3 regions of the Pseudomonas ekonensis genome follow, and region 3 is predicted to be linked to each of the others. Evidence: predicted binding sites of a transcription regulator. Region 3 holds the regulator's gene; each other region holds the start of a gene.
The links. Region 3 encodes FliA, which starts transcription of late flagellar genes. Its sites were predicted from a motif close to CTAAAGTTTNNNNNNNNNNNGCCGNTAA; they were not measured.
Positions count from the first base shown of each region.

Region 1: a site for FliA is predicted at 2,189-2,216, ahead of KVG96_RS09745 (methyl-accepting chemotaxis protein). Genes of this name have one in related genera too.
Region 2: a site for FliA is predicted at 2,082-2,109, ahead of flgM (flagellar biosynthesis anti-sigma factor FlgM). Genes of this name have one in related genera too.

Region 1 is NZ_JAHSTS010000001.1:2,194,753-2,199,817, forward strand. It holds gene pnuC (nicotinamide riboside transporter PnuC) at 1-311, opposite strand, end outside; gene KVG96_RS09745 (methyl-accepting chemotaxis protein) at 428-2,062, opposite strand; gene KVG96_RS09750 (undecaprenyl-diphosphate phosphatase) at 2,364-3,194, shown strand; gene KVG96_RS09755 (DUF1294 domain-containing protein) at 3,191-3,601, shown strand; gene KVG96_RS09760 (MmcQ/YjbR family DNA-binding protein) at 3,635-3,994, opposite strand; gene KVG96_RS09765 (LysR substrate-binding domain-containing protein) at 3,991-4,899, opposite strand; gene KVG96_RS09770 (FMN-dependent NADH-azoreductase) at 5,027-5,065, shown strand, end outside.
Region 2 is NZ_JAHSTS010000001.1:938,868-943,932, forward strand. It holds gene KVG96_RS04300 (MFS transporter) at 1-283, shown strand, start outside; gene KVG96_RS04305 (flagellar brake protein) at 365-1,111, opposite strand; gene KVG96_RS04310 (flagella synthesis protein FlgN) at 1,204-1,671, opposite strand; gene flgM (flagellar biosynthesis anti-sigma factor FlgM) at 1,720-2,046, opposite strand; gene flgA (flagellar basal body P-ring formation chaperone FlgA) at 2,195-2,956, opposite strand; gene KVG96_RS04325 (chemotaxis protein CheV) at 3,039-3,971, shown strand; gene cheR (protein-glutamate O-methyltransferase CheR) at 4,019-4,846, shown strand.
Region 3 is NZ_JAHSTS010000002.1:842,545-857,254, reverse strand. It holds gene fliQ (flagellar biosynthesis protein FliQ) at 1-69, shown strand, start outside; gene fliR (flagellar biosynthetic protein FliR) at 73-858, shown strand; gene flhB (flagellar biosynthesis protein FlhB) at 862-2,001, shown strand; gene flhA (flagellar biosynthesis protein FlhA) at 2,256-4,385, shown strand; gene flhF (flagellar biosynthesis GTPase FlhF) at 4,397-5,737, shown strand; gene fleN (flagellar synthesis regulator FleN) at 5,851-6,681, shown strand; gene fliA (RNA polymerase sigma factor FliA) at 6,678-7,418, shown strand; gene KVG96_RS16865 (chemotaxis response regulator CheY) at 7,588-7,959, shown strand; gene KVG96_RS16860 (protein phosphatase CheZ) at 7,978-8,766, shown strand; gene KVG96_RS16855 (chemotaxis protein CheA) at 8,806-11,091, shown strand; gene KVG96_RS16850 (protein-glutamate methylesterase/protein-glutamine glutaminase) at 11,141-12,277, shown strand; gene KVG96_RS16845 (flagellar motor protein) at 12,277-13,017, shown strand; gene motD (flagellar motor protein MotD) at 13,033-13,923, shown strand; gene KVG96_RS16835 (ParA family protein) at 13,967-14,710, shown strand, end outside.

The sequences.
Region 1 (5,065 bases), on a different contig from region 3:
GCGCCGCCCAGCAGCAGGCTGCCGACGGCGCCGACGCCCAGGCCCTGCAAGATCGAGGACGGGGCAAGCCGACTGACCTGGCGTCCGTCGTGCATCGTCCCTGCGCGCGTCCATTGCCACCAGCCGTAGAGCTGCAAGGCGGCGTAGACCACTTGCAGCAACATGTCCGAATACAGCTTCACCTCGAAGAAGATCCAGCTGTACAGCAGCACCATGACCAGCCCGATCGGCCAGCACCACGGATTCTGTTTGACCGTCAGCCAGACGGCGATCACGCCGAGAGCGGCGGCAAACAGTTCAAGCCCGGACATGCACAATCCTTGAAGGGAGCGGAAGAGGGGCCGGATTGTACCCAAAAAACCCGATGGCGCGAGCCTGCTCCCGCCCGGAACCCGTGGCGAGAGCGAGCGCCCTCGCCACAGAAGGGTCAGACCCTGAACTGGCGCAACAGGCCGTTCAGCTGCTCGCTCAACTGGCCCAGGCGCACGCTGGCGGCGCTGGACTGCTCGGCCGCCAGCGCCGTGCTGTGGGACAGGCCCGCCGCCTGGGTGACGTTCTGGTTGATGTCCTCGACCACATGGGCCTGTTGCAGCGTGGCGCTGGCGATCGAGGCGTTCAGGCCGTTGAGGTTGCGCAGGGCCTGGCCGATGGCGTTCAGGCTGGCGCCCGCCAGGCCGGCCTGTTCGATGGTCAGTTGCGAGGCCGTGCTGCTTTCGCCGATGACTTTGACCGCCGCCTCGGAATGGTTCTGCAGGCGTTCGATCATGGCCTGGATCTCCGCCGTGGACTTCTGCGTACGCTGCGCGAGCAGGCGCACCTCGTCGGCCACCACGGCAAACCCGCGGCCCTGTTCACCGGCCCGGGCCGCTTCGATGGCGGCGTTGAGCGCCAGCAGGTTGGTCTGCTCGGCGATCGAGCGGATCACCTCCAGCACACTGCCGATCTGCGTGCTTTCGGCGGCCAGGGTGCGGATCACCTCGACGGCCTGGTCGATGGTGCCGGACAGCCTGTCGATCTGCTGCAGGCTGCCGTCGATGTTGATCTGGCCCTGCTGGGCCTGGGCTTCGGCGTCGCGCACTTCGCTGGCGGCGTGCTCGGCGTTCTTGGCCACGTCCTGCACGCCGTAGGTGACTTCGTTGACGGCCGTGGCCACCAGTTCCATCTGTTGCGACTGTTGCTGGCTGCGCTCCTGGGCCTGGGCGGCATCGTTGCCCAGTTCGCTGGACGACTGCCCCAAAGCGCCGGCGGAGGCCTGCAAGTCACCGATCACCCGGCGCAGCTTGGCGGTGAAGGCATTGAAGTGATGGGCCAACTGGGTGACTTCGTCCTGGCCGTGGGTGTCGAGGCTGCGGGTCAGGTCGCTTTCGCCGCTGGCGATGTTGGCCATGGCGCTGACGCTTTCCTGCAACGGCCGCACGATGCTGCGGGCGATCAGGATCACCAGCACGGCCATGATCAACGCGATCACGAGGCCGACCGCCGAGGCCTTCAGCACCTGGCCCTGGAACTCGGCCTGCACGTCGTCGATGTACACGCCGGAGCCGATCACCCAGCCCCACGGCTCGAACAGCTTCACGTAGGAAGTCTTGGCCACCGGCTCGCTGGCGCCGGGTTTCGGCCAGCGGTAGTCGACCATGCCGGCGCCCTTGGACTTGGCGATGGCGACCATTTCGTTGAACACCGCAAAACCGTCCGGGTCGCGGATCGCCGAAAGGTTCTGGCCCTCGAGCTTGGGATTGGTGGGGTGCATGACCATCACGGGCGTGAGGTCGTTGATCCAGAAATAGTCGTTCTGGTCGTAGCGCAGGCCGCGGATCGCGGTCAGCGCCTGCTTCTGCGCGGCGTCGCGGGTCAGGGTTCCCGCTGCCTCGAGCCCTTGGTAGTAGGTCAGCAGGCCGCTGGCGGTCTGCACCACGTGCTGGGTCTTCTGCGCCTTGGCGTGGTACAGGCCGTCGTGCACCTGCTTGAGCATCAACACGCCCAGGGTCAGCAGCATGACCACCGCCACAATCAAGATGAGCCACAAGCGTCGGCTGATCGACACACTGCGCAAGCTGTTCATAACGCTGTCACTCCGGTTTCTTGTTCTTGTCATAAAACGCCGCCAGCATCCAACCACGTTTCGGGGCGGGCGCCTACGCGACCCAAGTCGTATAACGCACAGCGTTATTTCGGCTTGTCTGTTAGGATTTCGGCCCCGCACGGAAAAACCTGAATGGCGATTGATTCTTCACGGAATTTTGACCGCCTGATGTGGATTCTGTGCGCGTGCGGCCCGCGCCGCAGCGGCTACGCTTCTCGCAGTGAACGATCGAAAAAATATTATCGGGGCATGCCGCCGGGCATCGCTCTTTGGGGGACTGATGGATCTTTGGACCGCCTTGCAGGCATTGATTCTAGGAGTTGTAGAGGGGCTGACGGAGTTTTTGCCCATTTCCAGTACCGGACACCAGATCATTGTCGCCGACTTGCTCGACTTCGGCGGCGAACGGGCCATGGCGTTCAACATCATCATCCAGCTCGGCGCCATCCTGGCGGTGGTCTGGGAGTTCCGCCGCAAGATCTTCGACGTGGTGGTCGGGCTGCCGACCCAGCCGGGGGCGCGGCGCTTCACCGCCAACCTGCTGATCGCCTTCCTGCCCGCCGTGGTGCTGGGGGTGGTCTTCGCCGACCTGATCCACCATTACCTGTTCAACCCGATCACCGTGGCCACTGCGCTGGTGCTGGGCGGCTTCGTCATGCTGTGGGCCGAGCGCCGGCAGCATGAGGTGCACGCCGAAACGGTCGATGACATCACCTGGACGGACGCGCTGAAGATCGGCTTCGCCCAGTGCCTGGCGATGATCCCCGGCACCTCGCGCTCCGGCTCGACCATCATCGGCGGCCTGCTGTTCGGCCTGTCGCGCAAGACCGCCACCGAGTTCTCGTTCTTCCTGGCCATGCCGACCATGGTCGGTGCTGCGGTGTATTCGGGCTACAAGTACCGCGGCCTGTTCGTGCCGGCGGACTTCCCGGTGTTCGCCATCGGCTTCGTCACCGCGTTCATCTTCGCCATGATCGCCGTGCGCGGGCTGCTCAAGTTCATCGGCAGCCACAGCTACGCGGCGTTCGCCTGGTACCGGATCGTGTTCGGTCTGGTGATCCTGGCGACCTGGCAGTTCGGCTGGGTGGACTGGACGGCGGCCAAGCCATGAGCGATGCCCGCGCCCGCCGCGGGGGCGGTGTCCAGCACCTGAAGGTGAAGCTGGCGGTGTTCCTGGCCGTGTGCGCGCTGCCGCTGTACGGCTCGCTGTCGATGTGGCTGCGCGGGATCTCGTTGATCCCGCTGGCGGCCTACGGGGTCGTCAGCGCGGTGGCGTTCTTTCTGTACTGGGGCGACAAGCGCAAGGCCCGCAACGAGGCCTGGCGCACGCCGGAGAACATCCTGCACGCGGTGGAGCTGGCCGGCGGCTGGCCGGGCGCGTTGATCGCGCAGCAGGTGTTCCGCCACAAGACGCGCAAGGCGTCGTTCCAGATCGTGTTCTGGATGATCGTGGGGATGCACCAGATGTTCTGGATCGACCGGCTGTTCTACGGTTCTGCGCTGTCTGCGGTGTTTTGAGCGGCGATGGGCTCACCCCAACGCTCCAACAGATCAAAGCAATAACCCGACCTGCGTACGCTTGGGCAGCTTGCCCACCACCAACTGGTGCGAGCGCTGCAGCAACCCTTGCAGTTCCTTGGCGCCCAGCGGGTAGGGCGGGTGCATGATGATCCACTGCGCCCGCGCCAGGTACGGCGCCGGGCCGATGCCCGGGCGGTCGCAGTGGCCGAGGAACAGGTCCTTGTCGACCTTGAACGCCAGCGACTCGCCGCGCAGCCCCTGCAAGGCGAACATCTTGTTGCCGGCCACCGAAAACACCCGCACGCCCCCCCACTTGTAGTCCTCCCGCGCGCCGGGCAACGTCAGGCAGAACGCGGCGACGTCCGTTTCGCTCATCTTTCCTTGTTTCATAACAGGCGCTCTCCACAGGCATTGAACGATTCGACCAAGTGGTCGATCCACGCGCGCACCGCCGGCATCACGCCGCGCCGGTGCGGATACACCGCTTGCAGCCAGCCGCCGGGCAATGACCAACCCGGCAACAGCTGCACCAGCGTGCCGTTGTTCAGCTCCGCTTCGCAATACATCATCGGCAGCAGGGTGAAGCCTTGCCCGGCCAGCACGCAAGCCTTGCGCACGATGAAGTCGTCGATGCCCAGCCGGGCCTCCAGCGCCAGGTCGCAGCTCTTGCCGTGTTCGTCGAGCAGGCGCACATGCACCATCCGGTCGGGTTCCAGGGCGCCGAGCACCGGCAGGCTCTTCAGATCCTGCGGATGGCGGATCTCGACGCCCTCTATAAAGGAAGGGCTGGCCACCACCACCATCTGCGCCTGACGCAAACGGCGGGTGACCAGCATCGGGTCTTCGTCGCCGTGTTCGCGCACGCGCAGGGCGACGTCGACGCCTTCGGTGATCAGGTCGACCCGGCGGTTGAGCAGGATCACCTCCAGCTGCACCTGGGGGAACTTGCCCAGGAAGTCGCTGATGACCATCGGCAGCATCTCATGGGCCAGTCCCGTCGGGCAGGACACCCGCAACCGGCCCCGGGGCTCGCTGGACATGCTGGCGACGGCTTCGTCCGCCATTTCCGCCTCCAGCAGCATGGCCTGGCAGTGGCGCAGGTAGCGTTCGCCCACTGCCGTCAGCTTCAGTTGGCGGGTGGTGCGCTGCAGCAGTCGGGCGCCGAGGCGTTCCTCCAGTTCGGCGATTCGCCGCGACAGGCGCGACTTGGGAATGCCGAGCAGGCGGCCGGCGGCGGCGAACCCGCCGGCCTCGACCACCTTGGCGAAATAGTAGAGATCGTTGAGGTCTTGCATGGTGTGATCCGACTGTTCTATCAGTGGGACAAACTATCGCATTGTTGCCGTCTAATCAGCTATTGGTTTCGTCTGTAGGATTGTCTCCATTCCGTCGCCACCGGCGATTCTTTCCAGGAGATTCCACATGAAACTGCTGCACATCGATTCGAGCATTCTGGGCGAC
Region 2 (5,065 bases), on a different contig from region 3:
GTATGCGTTCTTCACGTTCTTTGCGCTGGTGCTGGTGTGGCGGATCCGGCCGAAGGCCGTGACCAACCTGCATCAGGTCGACGACGCGCCGCTGCATCACGTGGCGATGCCCGACAGCATGTCCAGCTCGCCGCTGGTGGCGGCCCTTGACCCGCGCGTGGACGAGCAGGTGGTGCAGGAACAGATGCACAGTTCGGTCAACCCGGAGCCTGCGGCGGATGCCGATCCGGCAGCGGCGGGGGATGTGTCTGCCGAAGCGGACGCCGAGCCTGCCAAGCCCTGACCGGCCTTGCCGGTTGCCGTAACGAAAAACGGGCAGTCACCGCAAAGTGACTGCCCGTTTTTCATGGCGCTGGCCTGACGGTCAGAAGTCGTCCTTGTCGAAGCGACGGGCCTCGCGCTGCAGTTGGTAGACGAAGCGCTCGACGTTGCGTGCCACCGGGCCGCTGATGTTGTGAAAGCGCAGGCCGGCGAAGGTCATGTTGAGCTTTTCTTCGAAATGCAGGTAGCGCAGTTCGACCGAGGTCGACTGGTTGCCGAACAGCGGGGTGGCGATCAGGCGGTCGTAGACCTGGCCCAGTTGCAGGCGCCCGGTGATGTCGCCTTCGAAACGCAGCTTGCAGCCGGTGGCGGAAATGTCGAGCAGTTTGCCGGCGATCGGCGACTTGAGCTTTTCGCCGCCCAGTTCGACATTGACCAGGTCGGTCAGCTTCAGGGCTGCGCGAAAAGCGTTGCGGCGCTGGTGGTAGACCACTTCGGTCGGCATGGCGCCGCTGTAGAAACGGTCGCCTGCGGATTCTTCGATGGTCAGCGGGGTGCTGCATTCCCAGGCGATGCGCACGCCCTCGTGGAAGCCTTCGACCTTGAACGGCTCGCCGGCCTGGAGGAAGCGCTCGCCGTCGCGCGGGATCATTTCGTCCAGGGCGATGGTGCCGCTGTCACGGTCGACCTTGATCAGGTAGCTCTGAAAGCGCTGGCTGCGCTCGTGGAACGTAATGATCAAAGGGTCGTGGCTTTCTTGCAGCTGGCGCAGGTTGCTGGAGATCTCCAAGGGCGTGGTGAGCACCTTGGGTGGCTGCGGAGCATCATCCGCGCTGAGGGCATTGGACACGTTGAATCAATCTCCAGACAAAATTTGACTACGGCTAGCCAGCATTTTGCCAGCATGTTTCACGTGTTGATAGGGCGCCGGCACGGAAGGGCTCACGCCTGGCTGAGCGCGCGTGGTTTCTGCAGGTTCGCGAAGGCGCCGCTGGCATCGTAGAGCGCGGGAGGCTCACCGCCGGTGAGGATCTTCAGTTGGTTGGCCGTGGCGGCCTGCTGGATCCGGATCGACTGGCCGTTCTTGAGGTTGGCGGCATGGCACTGGGCGATCAGGTCGGTCAGCACGTCGCTCTGGGACAGCAGCCGGTCGCCGACGCTCGATTGGCTGGCCAGTTGCTCAAGGCCTTGGCGGTCAGCGGGCAGGTTGAGGCTGGCGAGGATCTCGCTGCGCTTGCGGCCATGCTGCTCGAGCAGAATGATCAACGCCTGCTTGCTCGCCAGAATCTCTTCCAGCAGCGGCATGTCGCGACCGTGCAGGGCGAGGTACTCGCTTTGCAGCAACTCCAGCAATTGTTGAGCTGGAGCAAAGTCGTCGATGATCAGTTGCAATAAAGTTGTGTCGTGCATGGCTGGCCTTGGGTTTTAAGCGTCCAAAAGCCTGGCGCAGACCGGGGCCTAGCGCTGGGCTTCGAAGTTGAGCAGTTTGCTGGCTACACGGTTGCTGTCGACCTTGTAGCTGCCATCGGCGATCGCTGCCTTCAACTCGGCCACACGGCCTTTGTCGACGACAGGCTGGTCGCGCAGCTTGTCAGTGATCTTCTGCAACTGTTGAGCCTCATTGCTGAGGTGTACCGATTCCCCGCTTTTTGCGGCAGTGGCCTGTTCGGCCGGGGCGTTCAGCGGTGCGGAAGCGCCGGTTTCGGCGGTTTCCTTGGGTGCGCTGGTACGTGTGCCGCCCGTAAGTGACGAGGAGCTGTTCAAACGGCTGAAATCGATGACCATGTTAAAAACCTCTGGGAATTTGGACGCTTGCCATGTTCTCGGCCATCCCCTGGAAAACTTTAGGCCCTTTTGTCAATGAGCCTGCAAGCGCCGGCGCGTCTGTCGCTGCGGCACAGTTTAGGGAAGGGCTGCGGTCTGCGCCAGTTTTCTACATCGCCACTTCCACTTGGCCGGGCGCGATGACCTGCGCCTTGATGACCCGCTGGGAATTGAGGTTTTTCACCCGGATCTGTTCCTTGAGCCCGCCGTTGGACAGGGCTTCGCCCGGCATGCGCACGGCCAGCGTGCCGCTGCGGGCGGTGATGACCACCTGATCGCCTTTGCGCACGACTTCCGCCTGCTCCAGGTGCACCAGGGTGATCACCTGATCGGCGACCGTTGGTCGGGTCAATTTCTGTCCGATCGCCTGATCCACCGACGTCAGGAAACCCTGGTTGATCTGACTCACGTCGCGCTCGCGCAAGGTCACGTCCTGGGGTTCGATGATCCCGGCGCGCTTGAGGGGGCGGGTGGTGGTCACGATCTCGCGAAACAGGCGGACTTGAGCGGGCACGAACACCGTCCAGGGGGATGCGCCTTCGCAGCGCACCTTGACCGTCACCCGTCCCAGCGGACGTGCCGGGCTCTCCAGGGAGGCTGTCAATTCCTTGTCGCACATAGGCATGCGCATGCGCGGGTCGAGCTGGTTGACTTCGATTTCGTAGCGGCCTTCCGTTTGACTGGTGGCCAGATAGTCTTCTACGGTGAATTCAAGAAAGCCTTGAGTGACGCCGATAAGCATGTCAGGCAAGGTAACCGCATCAGCAACGGCAGGGCTGCCAGCGAAAAAGAAGCAAACGGCCGACGCCGCGCAAAGCCATCTGCGGATCGGGGATGCCGGGCGTCGAAAAAATGTCGTTTGAGTGTTCATACGGGTTAAAAAGCAAGCGCCGTGCCGTTTGGCAACGAATGTGCGTCGCAACAACACTTGGCGTTGGCGTAGGAGTCTGTGCATGGCTGGTGTAATGGATTCGGTGAACCAGCGCACGCAACTGGTGGGGCAGAATCGCCTGGAGCTGCTGTTGTTCCGTCTCGACGGTCAGCAGCTCTACGGGATCAACGTGTTCAAGGTTCGGGAAGTGCTGCAATGTCCCCAACTGACGCTGATGCCCAAGTCCAGTCCTGTCGTGTGCGGGGTGGCGAATATCCGGGGGGCGACCATCCCGATCCTTGATCTGGCGATGGCGACCGGTTCCGGTGCTTTGAAAGACAAGAACAGTCCGTTCGTGATCATCACGGAGTACAACACCAAGACCCAGGGTTTCCTGGTGCGCTCGGTGGAGCGCATCGTCAACATGAACTGGGAAGAGATCCATCCGCCGCCCAAGGGCACCGGGCGCGATCATTACCTGACCGCTGTGACTCGGGTGGACAATCAGTTAGTCGAAATCATCGACGTCGAGAAGGTGCTGGCGGAAGTCGCGCCGACGCCGGAGGCGATTTCGCACGGCGTGGTGGACGTCGAGACCCAGAGCAAGGCGTTGTCGCTGCGGGTGCTGACGGTCGACGACTCGTCGGTGGCGCGCAAGCAGGTCACGCGTTGCCTGCAGACGGTGGGCGTCGAGGTGGTGGCGCTGAACGATGGCCGGCAGGCGCTGGATTACCTGCGCAAGCTGGTCGACGAAGGGAAGAAGCCGGAAGAAGAGTTCCTGATGATGATCTCCGACATCGAGATGCCGGAGATGGACGGGTACACCCTCACGGCCGAGATCCGCAGCGATCCGCGCATGCAAAAGCTTCACATCATCCTGCATACTTCGTTGTCGGGTGTGTTCAATCAGGCGATGGTCAAGAAGGTCGGTGCCGATGACTTCCTGGCCAAGTTCCGTCCTGATGACCTGGCATCCCGGGTAGTCGACCGGATCAAAGCAGCAGATATCAGCTAGGGGCGTTCGCCCCTGGCGGTCAACACGATTTAAGAGGCGGCATCAATTTGTCTACGGGTAATTTGGATTTCGAACAGTTCCGGGTGTTCCTGGAGAAAGCCTGTGGCATCTTGCTCGGTGAAAACAAACAGTATCTGGTGTCGAGCCGTCTCAACAAACTGATGGAGCAGCAAGGCATCAAGTCCCTGGGTGAGCTGGTGCAGCGCATCCAGACCCAGCCGCGCAGCGGTTTGCGCGAGCAGGTGGTCGATGCCATGACGACCAACGAGACCTTGTGGTTTCGCGACACCTATCCGTTTGAGGTCCTCAAGAGCAAGGTGCTGCCCGAGGCGATCAAGGCCAGCCCCAACCAGCGTCTGCGGATCTGGTCGGCGGCCTGCTCGTCGGGTCAGGAGCCGTATTCGCTGTCGATGTCGATCGACGAGTTCGAGCGGACCAACATCGGCCAGCTGAAGATGGGCGTGCAGATCGTCGCCACCGATCTGTCCGGCAGCATGCTGACCAACTGCAAGACCGGCGAGTACGACAGCCTGGCCATCGGCCGCGGCCTGTCCGCCGACCGCCTGCAGCGTTACTTCGATCCGAAGGGACCGGGCCGCTGGGCGGTCAAGGCGCCGATCAGGAGCCGGGTGGAGTTCCGCTCGTTCAACCTGCTCGACAGCTACGCCAGCCTCGGCAAGTTCGACATCGTGTTCTGCCGCAACGTGCTGATCTACTTCTCCGCCGAGGTGAAGAAGGACATCCTGATGCGCATCCACAGCACGCTGAAGCCGGGCGGTTACCTGTTCCTCGGCGCTTCCGAAGCACTGAACGGGCTGCCGGACCATTACCAGATGGTGCAGTGCAGCCCGGGGATCATCTACCAGGCGAAGTGACCGGCACACGGCGACACAAGAAACGGGAGCCCGCGAGGGCTCCCGTTTTTTTGTGCCTGAAGCGGCAGAAAAGCGGCAGGCGGCGGAAACCCGTTGCCGCTTTTCTGGCATTGCCGCTTTGCCATTGGCCGGCAAAGCCCCGTAATCCGGGGCTTTCTTGACTTGGCATGCCGCTTGCTATGACCCAGTTACGAAAAACTCCGGTCACCTGAAGGTTCC
Region 3 (14,710 bases):
TGGCTGGTGCAGACGTTCATGGAATACATCACTCAGCTGTACAAAAACATTCCGCTGGTCATCGGCTGAGCCATGCAATCGCTGCTTCAACTGACCGATACCCAGATCAGCACCTGGGTGGCGACGTTCATGCTGCCGCTGTTCCGCATCGGTTCGATGCTGATGGTGATGCCGGTGTTCGGCACCACCCTCGTGCCCAAGCGCATCCGCCTCTACCTGGCGCTGGCGATCACCGTGGTCATCTCGCCGAACCTGCCGCCGATGCCGGCGGTCAGTCCGCTGGACCTGAGCGGTCTGCTGATGATCGCCGAACAGATCCTGGTCGGGGCGGTGCTGGGCTTCTCCCTGCAATTGTTCTTTCAGGCATTCGTGGTGGCGGGGCAGATCGTCGCCATTCAGATGGGCATGGGCTTCGCCTCGATGATCGACCCCACCAACGGCGTGTCGGTGGCCGTGATCGGGCAGTTCTTCACCATGCTGGTGACGTTGCTGTTCCTGGCGATGAACGGCCACCTGGTGGTGTTCGAGGTCCTGACGGAAAGCTTCACCACGCTGCCGGTCGGCGGCGGCCTGATGACCGCCCACTACTGGGAGCTGGCCGGCAAGCTCGGCTGGGTGCTCGGCGCGGCGCTGCTGCTGGTGCTGCCGGCGGTCACGGCGCTGCTGGTGGTCAACATCGCGTTCGGCATCATGACCCGGGCGGCGCCGCAGCTGAACATCTTCTCCATCGGTTTTCCGCTGACCCTGGTGCTCGGCCTGTTCATCGTCTGGGTGGGCCTTGCGGACATCCTCAATCAGTACCAACCGCTGGCCGCCGAGTCCTTGCAGTTGCTGCGCGAACTGGCACGGGCACGCTGAGCCATGGCTGAGAGCGAGAGCGGTCAGGACAAGACAGAAGACCCCACGGAGAAGCGCAAGAAGGATTCCCGCGAGAAGGGCGAGATCGCGCGCTCCAAGGAGCTCAACACCCTGGCGATCATGCTCGCCGGCTCCGCCGCGCTGCTGATCTTCGGCGGCATGCTGGCCGAGGACCTGATGGAACTGATGCGGGTGAACTTCACGCTGTCGCGGGAAGTGATCATGGATCAGGGTTCCATGGGCCGGTTCCTGATGAGTTCGGGGCTGATGGCGCTGTTGGCGATCCAGCCGATCATGATCACCTTGCTGCTCGCGGCGCTGCTGGGGCCGATCGCGCTCGGCGGCTGGCTGTTCGCCGCCGGCTCCATGGCGCCCAAGTTCAGCCGGATGAACCCCCTGTCGGGAATCAAGCGCATGTTCTCGGCCAAGTCCGTGGTCGAGCTGCTCAAGGCGCTGGCCAAGTTTCTTATCACTCTGGCGGTGGCGCTGGTGGTGCTGTCCGGCGACGTCGACGACCTGCTGCGCATCGCCCACGAGCCCCTCGAGAAAGCGATCATCCACAGCGTGCTGCTGGTGGGCTGGAGCACCTTGTGGATGGCCTGCGGACTGATCGTCATTGCGGCGGTGGACGTGCCGGTGCAGATCTGGGAGAGCATCAAGAAGCTCAAGATGACCAAGCAGGAAGTGCGCGACGAGCACAAGGACCAGGAGGGCCGTCCGGAGGTCAAGCAGCGGATCCGCCAGGTGCAGCGCGAGATGTCCCAGCGGCGGATGATGGCGGCCATTCCCCAGGCCGACGTGGTCATCACCAACCCGACCCACTACGCGGTGGCGCTCAAGTACGACGCCGACAAGGGCGGCGCGCCGGTGCTGCTGGCCAAGGGCACCGACTTCCTGGCGCTGAAGATCCGCGAGATCGCCACGGCCAACGAGATCATGCTGCTCGAATCGCCGGCCCTGGCGCGTTCGATCTACCACTCCACCGAGCTCGAGGAAGAAATCCCCGGCGGCCTGTACCTGGCGGTCGCCCAGGTGCTGGCCTACGTCTACCAGATCCGCCAGTACCGCGCCGGCAAGGGCAAGCCGCCGGAGCCGCTCAAGGACGACCTGCCGATTCCGCCGGACCTGCGGCGCGATTCCTGAGTTCAGCGCCGATCACCGTCGCTCCCACAGGGAAACGCATTCCAAATGTAGGAGCGAGCCTGCTCGCGATAGCGGTTTGTCATTCACCTTTCAGTGGCTGGACGATTGCTATCGCGAGCAGGCTCGCTCCTACAAAAAAGCAAGGTAATCCCTTCTATTTCAATCCCCGGCAAAAGTTGGAAGGCTTTTTGCAGTAGCCGCCGTGCGCCCGCTTCGGGCGTCAAAAGTTTGCTTGAAAGGAACGGGGAAAACCGGTGGATCGCTCTCAGTTAATCAACAGTGCCCGCAGCAACCTGTCGGAGCTCAGCCGGGGCAATCTGGGTGTGCCGCTGTTGCTGCTGGTCATGTTGGCGATGATGATGTTGCCGGTGCCGCCGTTCCTGCTGGACGTGTTCTTCACCTTCAACATCGCGCTGTCCATCGTCGTGCTGCTGGTGTGCGTGTACGCCTTGCGGCCGCTGGATTTCGCCGTGTTCCCGACGATCCTGCTGGTGGCGACGCTGCTGCGCCTGGCGCTGAACGTGGCATCGACGCGGGTGGTGATGCTCCACGGCCAGGACGGCCATGCCGCCGCCGGCAAGGTGATCCAGGCCTTCGGCGAGGTGGTGATCGGCGGCAACTACGTGGTCGGCATCGTGGTGTTCGCCATCTTGATGATCATCAACTTCGTCGTGGTGACCAAGGGTGCCGGGCGGATTTCCGAGGTGAGCGCGCGTTTCACCCTCGATGCGATGCCCGGCAAGCAGATGGCGATCGACGCCGACCTCAACGCCGGCCTGATCGACCAGACCCAGGCCAAGGCCCGCCGGGCGGAAGTGGCCCAGGAGGCGGAGTTCTACGGTTCGATGGACGGTGCCAGCAAGTTCGTGCGCGGTGACGCCATCGCCGGCCTGCTGATCCTGTTCATCAACCTGATCGGCGGCATGGCCGTCGGTATCTTCCAGCACAACATGACCTTCGCCGACGCCGGCAAGGTGTACGCCCTGCTGACCATCGGTGACGGTTTGGTGGCGCAATTGCCATCACTGCTGCTGTCCACCGCCGCCGCGATCATGGTGACCCGTGCCTCGGGTTCCGAAGACATGGGCAAGCAGATCAACCGCCAGATGTTCGCCTCGCCCAAGGCGCTGGCCGTCGCGGCCGGCCTGATGGCGATCATGGGGCTGGTGCCGGGCATGCCGCACTTCTCCTTCCTGACCATGGCGGCCCTGGCGGCCGGCGGCGCCTACCTGTTCTGGAAGAAGCAGAACGTGGCCAAGGTGCAGGCTCTGGAAGAGGTCAAGCGCCAGCAGGAACTGCTGCCGTCGCCGGCCCGCGCCCTGGAGACCAAGGAGCTGGGCTGGGACGATGTGACGCCGATCGACATGATCGGCCTGGAAGTCGGCTACCGCCTGATCCCGCTGGTGGACCGCAACCAGGGCGGGCAACTGCTGGCGCGGATCAAGGGCGTGCGCAAGAAGCTCTCCCAGGACCTGGGCTTCCTGATGCCCACCGTGCACATCCGCGACAACCTCGACCTGGCGCCGAGCGCCTACCGCCTGACCCTGATGGGCGTGATCCTCGCCGAAGCCGAGATCTACCCGGAGCGCGAACTGGCGATCAACCCGGGCCAGGTCTACGGCACGCTCAACGGCATCACCGCCAAAGATCCGGCTTTCGGCCTTGAGGCGGTGTGGATCGAAGTCAGCCAGCGCGCCCAGGCGCAGTCGCTCGGCTACACCGTGGTCGACGCCAGCACCGTGGTGGCGACCCACCTGAACCAGATTCTGTACAAGCACTCCAGCGAACTGATCGGCCACGAGGAAGTGCAGCAACTGATGACCCTGCTGGCCAAGAGCTCGCCGAAGCTGGCCGAAGAGCTGGTGCCGGGGGTCGTCACCCTGTCGCAGTTGCTCAAGGTGCTCCAGGCGTTGCTGGCCGAACACGTGCCGGTGCGCGACATCCGCAGCATCGCCGAAGCGATCGCCAACAACGCCGCCAAGAGTCAAGATACCGCCGCGCTGGTGGCGGCCGTGCGGGTCGGCGTATCCCGCGCCATCGTCCAAAGCATTGTAGGCACTGAGTCCGAGCTGCCTGTGATCACCTTGGAACCAAGGTTGGAACAAATTTTGCTCAATAGTCTGCAAAAGGCAGGACAAGGCTCGGAAGAGGGCGTTCTGCTGGAGCCGAGCATGGCCGAGAAGCTGCAGCGTTCGCTCATCGAAGCGGCCCAGCGTCAGGAAATGCAAGGCCAACCGGTGATCCTGCTGGTGGCAGGCCCGGTCCGCGCGATGCTCTCGCGCTTCGGTCGCCTGGCAGTTCCCGGACTGCACGTGCTGGCCTACCAGGAAATTCCGGACAACAAGCAAGTGACCATCGTTGCGACAGTAGGGCCCAACGGCTGAGGTAGTGGTTTATGCAAGTTAAGCGTTTTTTCGCCGCCGATATGCGTCAGGCCATGAAGCTGGTTCGTGATGAGCTGGGCGCTGATGCCGCCATCATCGGCAACCGCCGCATCGCCGGCGGTGTCGAGCTGACCGCGGCGCTGGATTACAAACTGTCGGCGCTGGCCCCGCGCGTGCCGAACATGGAACTCGAAGACGAGCTGCGCAAGACCCAGTCGCGCATCGTCACCGCCCAGGCCGAGCTGAGCCTGCGCGGCGAAGCCGACGGCAACACCAACCGTCAGTTGTTCGCCGGGCTGCCGTTGACCGCCGGCTTGCCGCTGACCGCCGCCGAACCGTTGTCGGAGCCGGCCTACGCCGCACCGGCCCGTCCCGCACCGGCGCCTGCGCCGGCCCCGGCCGGTGTCGATCCGCGCGCCCTCGACTCGATGCGTTCGGAGCTCAACAGCCTGCGCGAGCTGATGGAAGTTCAGCTCGGCACCCTGGCGTGGAACCAGTTGCAGGGCAACCGTCCGGCCCAGGCCAACCTGTACCGCCGCCTGCAGCGCATCGGCCTGTCGGGCCCGCTGTCGCGCGACCTGCTGGCGATGATCAGCGACGTCGAGGAGCCGCGCCAGGCATGGCGCATGCTGCTGGCGCACCTGGCGCGGATGATCGGCGTGCCGGAGGTCGAACCGCTGGAAGAGGGCGGGGTGATCGCCATGGTCGGCCCCGCCGGCATGGGCAAGACCACCACCCTGGCCAAGCTCGCGGCGCGTTACGTGCTCAAGTACGGCGCGCAGAACATTGCCCTGGTGAGCATGGACAGCTTCCGCATCGGCGCCCAGGAACAGCTCAAGACCCTGGGCCGGATCCTCAATGTGTCGGTGACCCACGTCGATCCGGGCCAGTCCCTGGTGCAGGCGCTGGACCCGCTGCTGCGCAAGCGCGTGGTGCTGATCGACACCGCCGGCCTGCAGGCCAGCGATCCGGCGCTGCGCATGCAGCTGGAAAGCCTGGCCGGCCGCGGCATCCGCTCCAGGAACTATCTGGTTCTGGCCACCACCAGCCAGAAACAGGTGCTGACGGCCGCTTATCACAGTTACAAGCGTTGCGGGCTCGCCGGTTGCATCCTGACTAAACTGGATGAGACGGCCAGCCTCGGCGAAGTGCTGAGCCTGGCGATCAGCCACGAACTGCCGGTCGCCTACCTGACCGACGGCCCGCGGATCCCGGATGACCTGCATCTGCCGCGCCGTCACCAACTGGTCAGCCGCGCCGTCAGCGTGCAAATGCAGGAAGAACCCAGCGAAGAAGCCATGGCCGACATGTTCGCTGATATCTACCACAGCCCGACCAAGCAGGTCGGCTGAGGTAATGAACAGTTTTTGTACCTACATCGATGGCCTGCCACGCATTGTTCCGGTCGTGAACGCGCAGCCAGTAATGTGGCCTCCGTCTATGCAAGACAAGGTAAAGAAATAACATGGGCAGCATGCATCCCGTACAGGTGATCGCGGTGACCGGCGGCAAAGGTGGCGTCGGCAAGACTAACGTGTCAGTGAACTTGTCCCTGGCGCTGGCAGAGCTTGGCCGTCGGGTCATGCTGCTGGACGCCGACCTGGGTCTGGCGAACGTCGACGTTCTGCTGGGCCTCACACCCAAACGCACCCTGGCCGACGTGATCGAAGGCCGCTGCGAGCTGCGCGACGTGCTGCTGCAGGGCCCCGGCGGGATCCGCATCGTGCCGGCCGCCTCAGGCACCCAGAGCATGGTGCACCTGAGCCCGGCCCAGCATGCCGGCCTGATCCAGGCCTTCAGCGACATCGGCGACAACCTCGACGTGCTGGTGATCGACACCGCTGCGGGCATCGGTGACTCGGTGGTCAGTTTCGTGCGCGCCGCCCAGGAGGTGCTGCTGGTGGTCTGCGACGAGCCGACCTCCATCACCGACGCCTACGCACTGATCAAACTGCTCAACCGCGACTACGGCATGAACCGTTTCCGCGTCCTGGCCAACATGGCCCAGAGCCCGCAGGAAGGGCGCAACCTGTTCGCCAAGTTGACCAAGGTCACGGATCGCTTCCTGGACGTCGCCCTACAATACGTCGGCGCGGTGCCTTATGACGAAAGCGTGCGCAAGGCGGTGCAGAAGCAGCGTGCGGTCTATGAAGCCTTCCCGCGTTCCAAGTGCGCCCTGGCCTTCAAGGCGATCGCTCAAAAGGTCGACACCTGGCCGCTGCCCGCCAACCCGCGCGGCCACCTCGAGTTTTTCGTCGAGCGTCTCGTGCAGCAAACGGCAGGGCCTGTGCTATGACCGCCAGCGGTATGAACCTGTACAAGAAGTCGGCGCGCGATGCGCAGTACGAGCTGATCGAGCGTTATGCGCCGCTGGTCAAGCGCATCGCCTACCACTTGCTGGCGCGGTTGCCGGCCAGCGTGCAGGTCGAAGACCTGATCCAGGCCGGGATGATCGGCCTGCTCGAGGTCTCGAACAAATACGACGCCAGCAAGGGCGCCAGTTTCGAGACCTACGCGGGCATCCGGATCCGCGGCGCGATGCTTGACGAGGTGCGCAAAGGGGACTGGGCACCGCGCTCGGTCCACCGCAATACCCGCATGGTCAGCGACGCGATTCGCGCGATTGAAGCTAAAACCGGCCGTGACGCTAAAGATCACGAGGTTGCGGCCGAACTCCAATTGAGTCTCGACGATTACTACGGGATTTTGAACGACACCCTGGGCAGCCGGCTGTTCAGTTTCGACGACCTGCTGCAGGACGGCGAACACGAAGGGCTGCATGAGGATGGCGCCAGCGCTCATCTTGAGCCGTCGCGCGATCTGGAAGACGAACGCTTCCAGGCGGCGCTGGCGGACGCGATTGCCAATTTGCCGGAGCGCGAGCGACTGGTGTTGGCGCTGTACTACGACGAGGAACTGAACCTCAAGGAAATCGGTGAGGTCCTTGGCGTCAGCGAATCGCGGGTCAGCCAGTTGCACAGCCAGTGCGCGGCCCGTTTGCGGGGGCGTTTGGGGGAGTGGCGAGCGCGCTGAAGGCAGTGTGGGGACACTGCGAACGAGGCTGGTGCGGTGGTGAGCGGCACCGGTCTCGATCCGTTGTGCTCCAGACAGTCATCGAGAGTGCCTTGCCGGATTGAATGAAATGGCGCGTCCCGTTGCCGGGCGCGTTTAAGACTGCTTGGAGGTCGAATTGAACAAAGACATGAAAATCCTCATCGTTGACGATTTCTCAACGATGCGGCGGATCATCAAGAACCTGCTGCGTGACCTGGGGTTCACCAACACCGCCGAGGCCGACGACGGCAACACCGCGTTGCCGATGCTGGAAAGCGGGCACTTCGATTTTCTGGTCACCGACTGGAACATGCCCGGCATGACCGGCATCGACTTGCTGCGCAAGGTGCGCGCCGACGAGCGCCTCAAGCACCTGCCGGTCCTGATGGTGACGGCGGAAGCCAAGCGCGAGCAGATCATCGAAGCGGCCCAGGCCGGCGTCAACGGCTACGTGGTCAAACCATTCACGGCCCAGGCTTTGAAAGAAAAGATCGAGAAGATTTTCGAACGCATCGGCTGATGAACGCGCGGGGGAGCTATGGAGCATAAAGAGTCTTCACAGGGCGACTTCGAGTCGACGCTGAAAAAACACGCGGTCGAATTGGTCGACAGCCTTGAAAAGGGCAAGTTCGGCGAGGCCGTGCAACTGATCCATGAGCTCAATCAGACCCGTGACCGCGGCCTGTACCAGGAAGTGGGCAAGCTCACGCGCGAGCTGCACAGTGCGATCGTCAATTTCCATATCGATCCGCACATGCCCCAGGCCGAAGAGGTGTCGCAGATCACCGATGCGACCGAGCGCCTTGGCTATGTGGTCAAGCTGACCGAGAACGCCGCCAACCGCACCATGGATCTGGTGGAGAGCGCAACGCCGGTGGTCAACGCGCTCGCTGACGAAGCCCAGGCGCTGAGCGCCGATTGGGGCCGGTTCATGCGTCGCGAGGTCGGGGCCGAAGAGTTCCGCGAACTGGCGCGCCGGGTCGACGGTTTTCTGGCGCGCAGCAGCGCGGACAGCCGGGCGGTGTCGGGCAACCTGAACGACATCCTGCTGGCCCAGGATTACCAGGACCTGACCGGTCAGGTGATCAAGCGCGTGACCCAATTGGTCACCGAAGTCGAAAGCAATCTGCTCAAGCTCGTGCTCATGGCCAGTCAGGTGGACCGCTTTGCGGGCATCGAACATGACCGTGCGGCGATGCTTGCCGAAAAAGATCCGCAAAAACATCTCTCGCAGGGTGAAGGTCCGCAGATTCATGCCGATAAACGAGAAGACGTTGTGTCCGGTCAGGACGATGTGGACGATTTGTTATCCAGCCTTGGATTTTGAGTTTTTTTGGGTTTTTAGACCTGTAGGAGCACCCCATTAATGAGCTTCGGCGCCGATGAAGAGATCCTTCAGGATTTCCTGGTTGAGGCCGGCGAGATTCTTGAGCAACTGTCCGAACAACTGGTCGAGCTGGAAAGCCGTCCGGACGACGCAGACTTGCTCAACGCAATTTTTCGCGGTTTCCACACTGTAAAAGGGGGCGCCGGCTTCCTTCAGCTCAACGAGCTGGTGGAGTGCTGTCACATCGCCGAGAACGTGTTCGACATCCTGCGCAAGGGTGAGCGTCGCGTTGATGCGGAACTGATGGACGTGGTGCTTGAGGCGCTGGACTCGGTGAACAGCATGTTCGGCGAAGTCCGCGACCGCAGCCCGATCACCGCCGCCACCCCGGAACTGCTGGCGGCCCTGGCCCGCCTGGCCGAGCCGCAGTCGGCCGATGAGGCCGCGCCTGCCGCTGCGGAAGTGGTTGAGGAGCCGGTTGCCGAAAGCGCCTCGGGCGACATCACCGACAACGAATTCGAACAACTGCTGGACTCGCTGAGCGCCGTCAAGGCCGAAGCCGAGGCCCCGGCGGCTGCCGCCGCACCTGCGCCTGCGGGCGACGAAGCGGCCAGCGACGAAATCACCGACGCCGAGTTCGAGTCGCTGCTCGATCAGTTGCACGGCAAAGGCCAGTTCGCACCTGAGGCGGTCACCCCGGCGGCACCCGCTGCGGCGGCCCCGGCGGCGGGCGACAGCTCGGACATCACCGACGACGAATTCGAAGCCTTGCTCGACCAGTTGCACGGCAAAGGCAACTTCGCCGTCGAAGCGCTGGAATCGGCGATCGCGTCGGCTCCGGCCCCGGCTGCTGCCGCACCGGCCGCCGCTGTCGCCGGCAGCGACCTGATCAGCGACCACGAATTCGAGTCGCTGCTCGACGAGCTGCACGGCAAAGGCAAGTTCACCGACGTCAACACCGGTGCGCCGGTGACGGCGGGCAGCACTGCTGCGGTTGCCGCGCCGGCTGCCAAGGCCCCGGCCGCTGCTGCGGCGCCGAAACCGGCCGCCAAGGCGCCTGAGGCCAAGGCCGAAACGCCGAAGCCGGCTGCTGCGGCCGCGCCAGCGGCAGCGCGTGCCCCGGCCGCGCCACCGCCGGAAAAACCGACCAGCGAAGCCGAGACCACCGTGCGGGTCGACACCGCGCGCCTCGACGAGATCATGAACATGGTCGGCGAGCTGGTGCTGGTGCGTAACCGTCTGGTGCGCCTGGGCCTCAACAGCGGCGACGAAGCCATGTCCAAGGCCGTGTCGAACCTCGACGTGGTCACCGCGGACCTGCAGACCGCCGTGATGAAGACCCGGATGCAGCCGATCAAGAAAGTGTTCGGCCGCTTCCCGCGCCTGGTCCGCGACCTGGCGCGCCAGCTCAAGAAAGAGATCAACCTGGAACTGGTCGGCGAAGAGACCGACCTGGACAAGAACCTCGTCGAGGCGCTGGCCGACCCGCTGGTGCACTTGGTGCGCAACGCGGTCGACCACGGCATCGAGTCGCCGGAAGAGCGCGAAGAGTCGGGCAAGCCCCGCGGCGGCAAGGTGATCCTGGCGGCCGAGCAGGAAGGCGACCACATCCTGCTGTCGATCTCCGACGACGGCAAGGGCATGGACCCGAACGTCCTGCGTTCCATCGCCGTGAAGCGCGGCGTGATGGACAAGGATGCGGCGGACCGCCTGAGCGACACCGAGTGCTACAACCTGATCTTCGCTCCGGGCTTCTCGACCAAGACCGAGATCTCCGACGTGTCCGGCCGCGGCGTGGGCATGGACGTGGTGAAGACCAAGATTTCCCAGCTCAACGGTTCGATCAACATTTACTCGACCAAGGGCCAGGGCTCGAAGATCGTCATCAAGGTGCCGCTGACCCTGGCGATCATGCCGACCCTGATGGTGATGCTCGGCAACCAGGCGTTCGCGTTCCCGCTGGTGAACGTCAACGAAATTTTCCACCTCGACCTGTCGACCACCAACGTGGTGGACGGCCAGGAAGTGGTGATCGTGCGGGACAAGGCGCTGCCGCTGTTCTACCTCAAGCGCTGGCTGGTCAGCTCCGCCGCTCACGAAGAGCCGCGCGAAGGCCATGTGGTGATCCTTTCGGTGGGCACCCAGCGGATCGGCTTCGTCGTCGATCAACTGGTCGGCCAGGAAGAAGTGGTCATCAAGCCGTTGGGCAAGATGCTTCAAGGGACTCCGGGCATGTCCGGCGCCACCATCACCGGTGACGGCCGCATCGCGCTGATTCTCGATGTTCCGAGCATGCTCAAGCGTTACGCCGCACGGCGTATTTGAATCCGGGGCAGCGGGGCGCCAGCGCCTCGCTGCACCTAATGGAGTGTTTATGGCAGTCAAAGTCCTGGTGGTGGACGATTCGGGTTTTTTCCGCCGCCGCGTCTCGGAAATTCTTTCGGCGGATCCGACCATCCAGGTCGTCGGTACGGCGACCAACGGTAAAGAGGCGATCGAGCAGGCTCAGGCCCTCAAGCCCGATGTGATCACCATGGACTACGAGATGCCGATGATGGACGGCATCACGGCCGTGCGGCACATCATGCAGCGCTGCCCGACCCCGGTGCTGATGTTCTCCTCGCTGACCCATGAAGGCGCCCGGGTGACCCTGGATGCGCTGGATGCCGGCGCGGTGGATTTCCTGCCGAAGAATTTCGAAGACATCTCCCGCAATCCGGAGAAGGTCAAGCAACTGCTGTGCGAGAAGGTGCACAGCATCTCGCGCAGCAACCGTCGTTTCAGCGCCTACAGCGCACCGGCGCCGGCCGCTGCGCCGACGCCTGCGCCTGCTCCGGCGGCGTCCGGCTTCAGCAGCCACAGCACCAGCGCACCGGCCCGCCCGGCGCCTGCTCCTGCGCCTGCACGCGCACCGGCGGCCAGCGCTTCGTCGCCGGCCCCCAAGCGCAAGGCCTACAAACTGGTCGCCATCGGTACCTCCACCGGCGGCCCGGTGGCCCTGCAGCGGGTGCTCACCCAACTGCCGGCCAACTTCCCGGCGCCGATCGTGCTGATCCAGCACATGCCGGCGGCGTTCACCAAGGCCTTCGCCGAGCGTCTGGACAAGCTGTGCCGCATCAGCGTCAAGGAAGCCGAGGACGGCGACATCCTGCGTCCCGGCCTGGCGCTGCTGGCCCCCGGCGGCAAGCAGATGATGATCGACGGCCGCGGCGCGGTGAAGATCCTGCCGGGCGACGAACGCCTGAACTACAAGCCGTGCGTGGACATCACCTTCGGTTCCGCCGCCAAGTCCTATAGCGACAAAGTTCTGGCGGTCGTGCTGACCGGCATGGGCGCCGACGGCCGTGAAGGCGCGCGGCTGCTCAAGCAGGGCGGCAGCACCGTCTGGGCCCAGGACGAGGCCAGCTGCGTGATCTACGGCATGCCGATGGCCATCGTCAAGGCTGACCTGGCCGACGCGGTGTACGGCCTGGACGACATCGGCAAGCACATCGTCGAGGCGTGTATCTGATGGATGTTCTAAGCCTTATCGGGATCATCATGGCGTTTGTCGCCATCATCGGCGGCAACTTCCTTGAGGGCGGCCACCTCGGCGCGCTGGCCAACGGGCCGGCGGCGCTGATCGTGCTGGGCGGCACCATCGGCGCCGCGCTGCTGCAGTCGCCGATGAGCGCCTTCAAGCGCGCCATGCAGATCCTGGCGTGGATCTTCTTCCCGCCGCGGGTCGACCTGGCCGGCGGCATCGACCGCGTCGTCAACTGGAGCCTCACCGCACGCAAGGAAGGCCTGCTCGGGCTGGAAGGCGTGGCCGACGCCGAACCCGACGCCTATTCGCGCAAGGGCCTGCAACTGCTGGTCGACGGCGCCGAGCCGGAAGCGATCCGCAGCATCCTCGAGGTGGACTTCTTCACCCAGGAAGCCCGCGACGTCGAGGCGGCCAAGGTGTTCGAAAGCATGGGCGGCTACGCGCCGACCATCGGCATCATCGGTGCGGTGATGGGCCTGATCCACGTGATGGGCAACCTGGCCGATCCGTCGCAGCTGGGCAACGGCATCGCCGTGGCGTTCGTCGCCACCATCTACGGTGTGGCGAGCGCCAACCTGGTGCTGCTGCCGATCGCCGCCAAGCTGAAGTCAATCGCGTTGCGGCAGTCGCGTTATCGCGAAATGTTGTTGGAAGGGATCCTGTCGATCGCCGAAGGTGAAAACCCTCGCTCTATCGAGCTGAAGCTTCAGGGCTTCATGGATTGATGGGGGTAATGGACTATGGCTCGTCGCCGGCAGCATGAAGAACACGTCAACCACGAACGCTGGCTGGTGTCCTACGCGGACTTCATCACCTTGCTGTTCGCGTTCTTCGTGGTCATGTACTCGATCTCGTCGATCAACGAAGGCAAGTACAAGATCATTTCCGAGGCGCTGATCGGGGTCTTCACCGACGCCGACCGCGCGCTCAAGCCCATTCCCATCGGTGATGAGCGCCCCAAGACCGTGACCCCGGCCAAGCCGTTGGTCAAGGACTCGGAGCAGGTCGACGCCGGCATCGCCGGCGCCAGCGACCCGCTCAAAAGCATCGCCGACGACATCAGCGCCGCGTTCGGCGACCTGATCGCCTCCAACCAGATGACCGTGCGCGGCAACGAGCTGTGGGTCGAGATCGAACTCAACTCCAGCCTGCTGTTCGGCAGCGGCGACGCGATGCCGAGCGATGTGGCGTTCAACATCATCGACAAGGTCGCGGCGATCCTCAAGCCGTTCGACAATCCGATTCACGTCGAAGGCTTCACCGATGACCAGCCGATCCGCACCGCGCAGTACCCGACCAACTGGGAACTGTCTTCGGCGCGTTCGGCCAGCATCGTGCGCATGCTCGCAATGCAGGGCGTGAACCCGGGGCGCATGGCGTCGGTGGGCTACGGCGAATTCCAGCCGGTGGCCAACAACGCCACCGCCGAAGGCCGGGCGAAGAACCGCCGCGTGGTGCTGGTGGTGTCGCGCAACCTGGATGTGCGCCGCAGCCTGACCGGCACCGGCACCGCCCATGCGACGCCGGACGCGGCACTGAAGCGGGCTGGCACACAAACTGCACCGAACCCGGCCAAGACGTCGGGACGCGAGAGTGCCGTCAATTCTCCGTCACCCGCATTAATACGCTGAGCTATGTCTCGGCCGGGCATCCCGGCCGGGTGGAACGATCCGAATGAGAGTCTGGGCAGTCGCCAATCAAAAGGGTGGTGTCGGTAAAACCACTTCCTCCATCGCTTTAGCCGGGTTGCTGGCCGAGGCGGGCAAGCGCGTGGTCGTGGTCGATCTCGACCCCCACGGCTCGATGACCAGCTATTTCGGTTACGACCCCGACAGCCTGGAGCACAGCAACTACGACCTGTTCCTGCACAAGGGCAGCGTGCCGGAAGGCCTGCCGGGCCAGTTGCTGCTGTCCACCAGCGACGAGCGCATTTCCCTGTTGCCGTCCAGCACCGCGCTGGCCACCCTGGAGCGCCAGTCGCCGGGGCAGAGCGGCCTGGGCCTGGTGATCGCCAAGAGTCTGGCGCAGCTGTGGCAGGACTTCGACTACGCCATCATCGACAGCCCGCCGCTGCTCGGCGTGCTGATGGTCAACGCCCTGGCCGCCAGTCAGCAACTGGTGATCCCGGTGCAGACCGAACACCTGGCGGTCAAAGGCCTGGAGCGCATGGTCAACACCCTGGCGATGGTCAACCGCTCGCGCAAGCAGGCGCTGCCGTTCAGCATCGTGCCGACCCTGTTCGACCGCCGCACCCAGGCGTCGATGGGCACCTTGCGCATCCTGCGCGACAAATTCCCCGAAGAGATCTGGCAGGGCTACATCCCGGTCGACACCCGCCTGCGCGACGCCAGCCGCGCCGGCGTCACGCCTTCGCAGTTCGACGGCAAGAGCCGCGGCGTGCTGGCCTACCGCGCACTG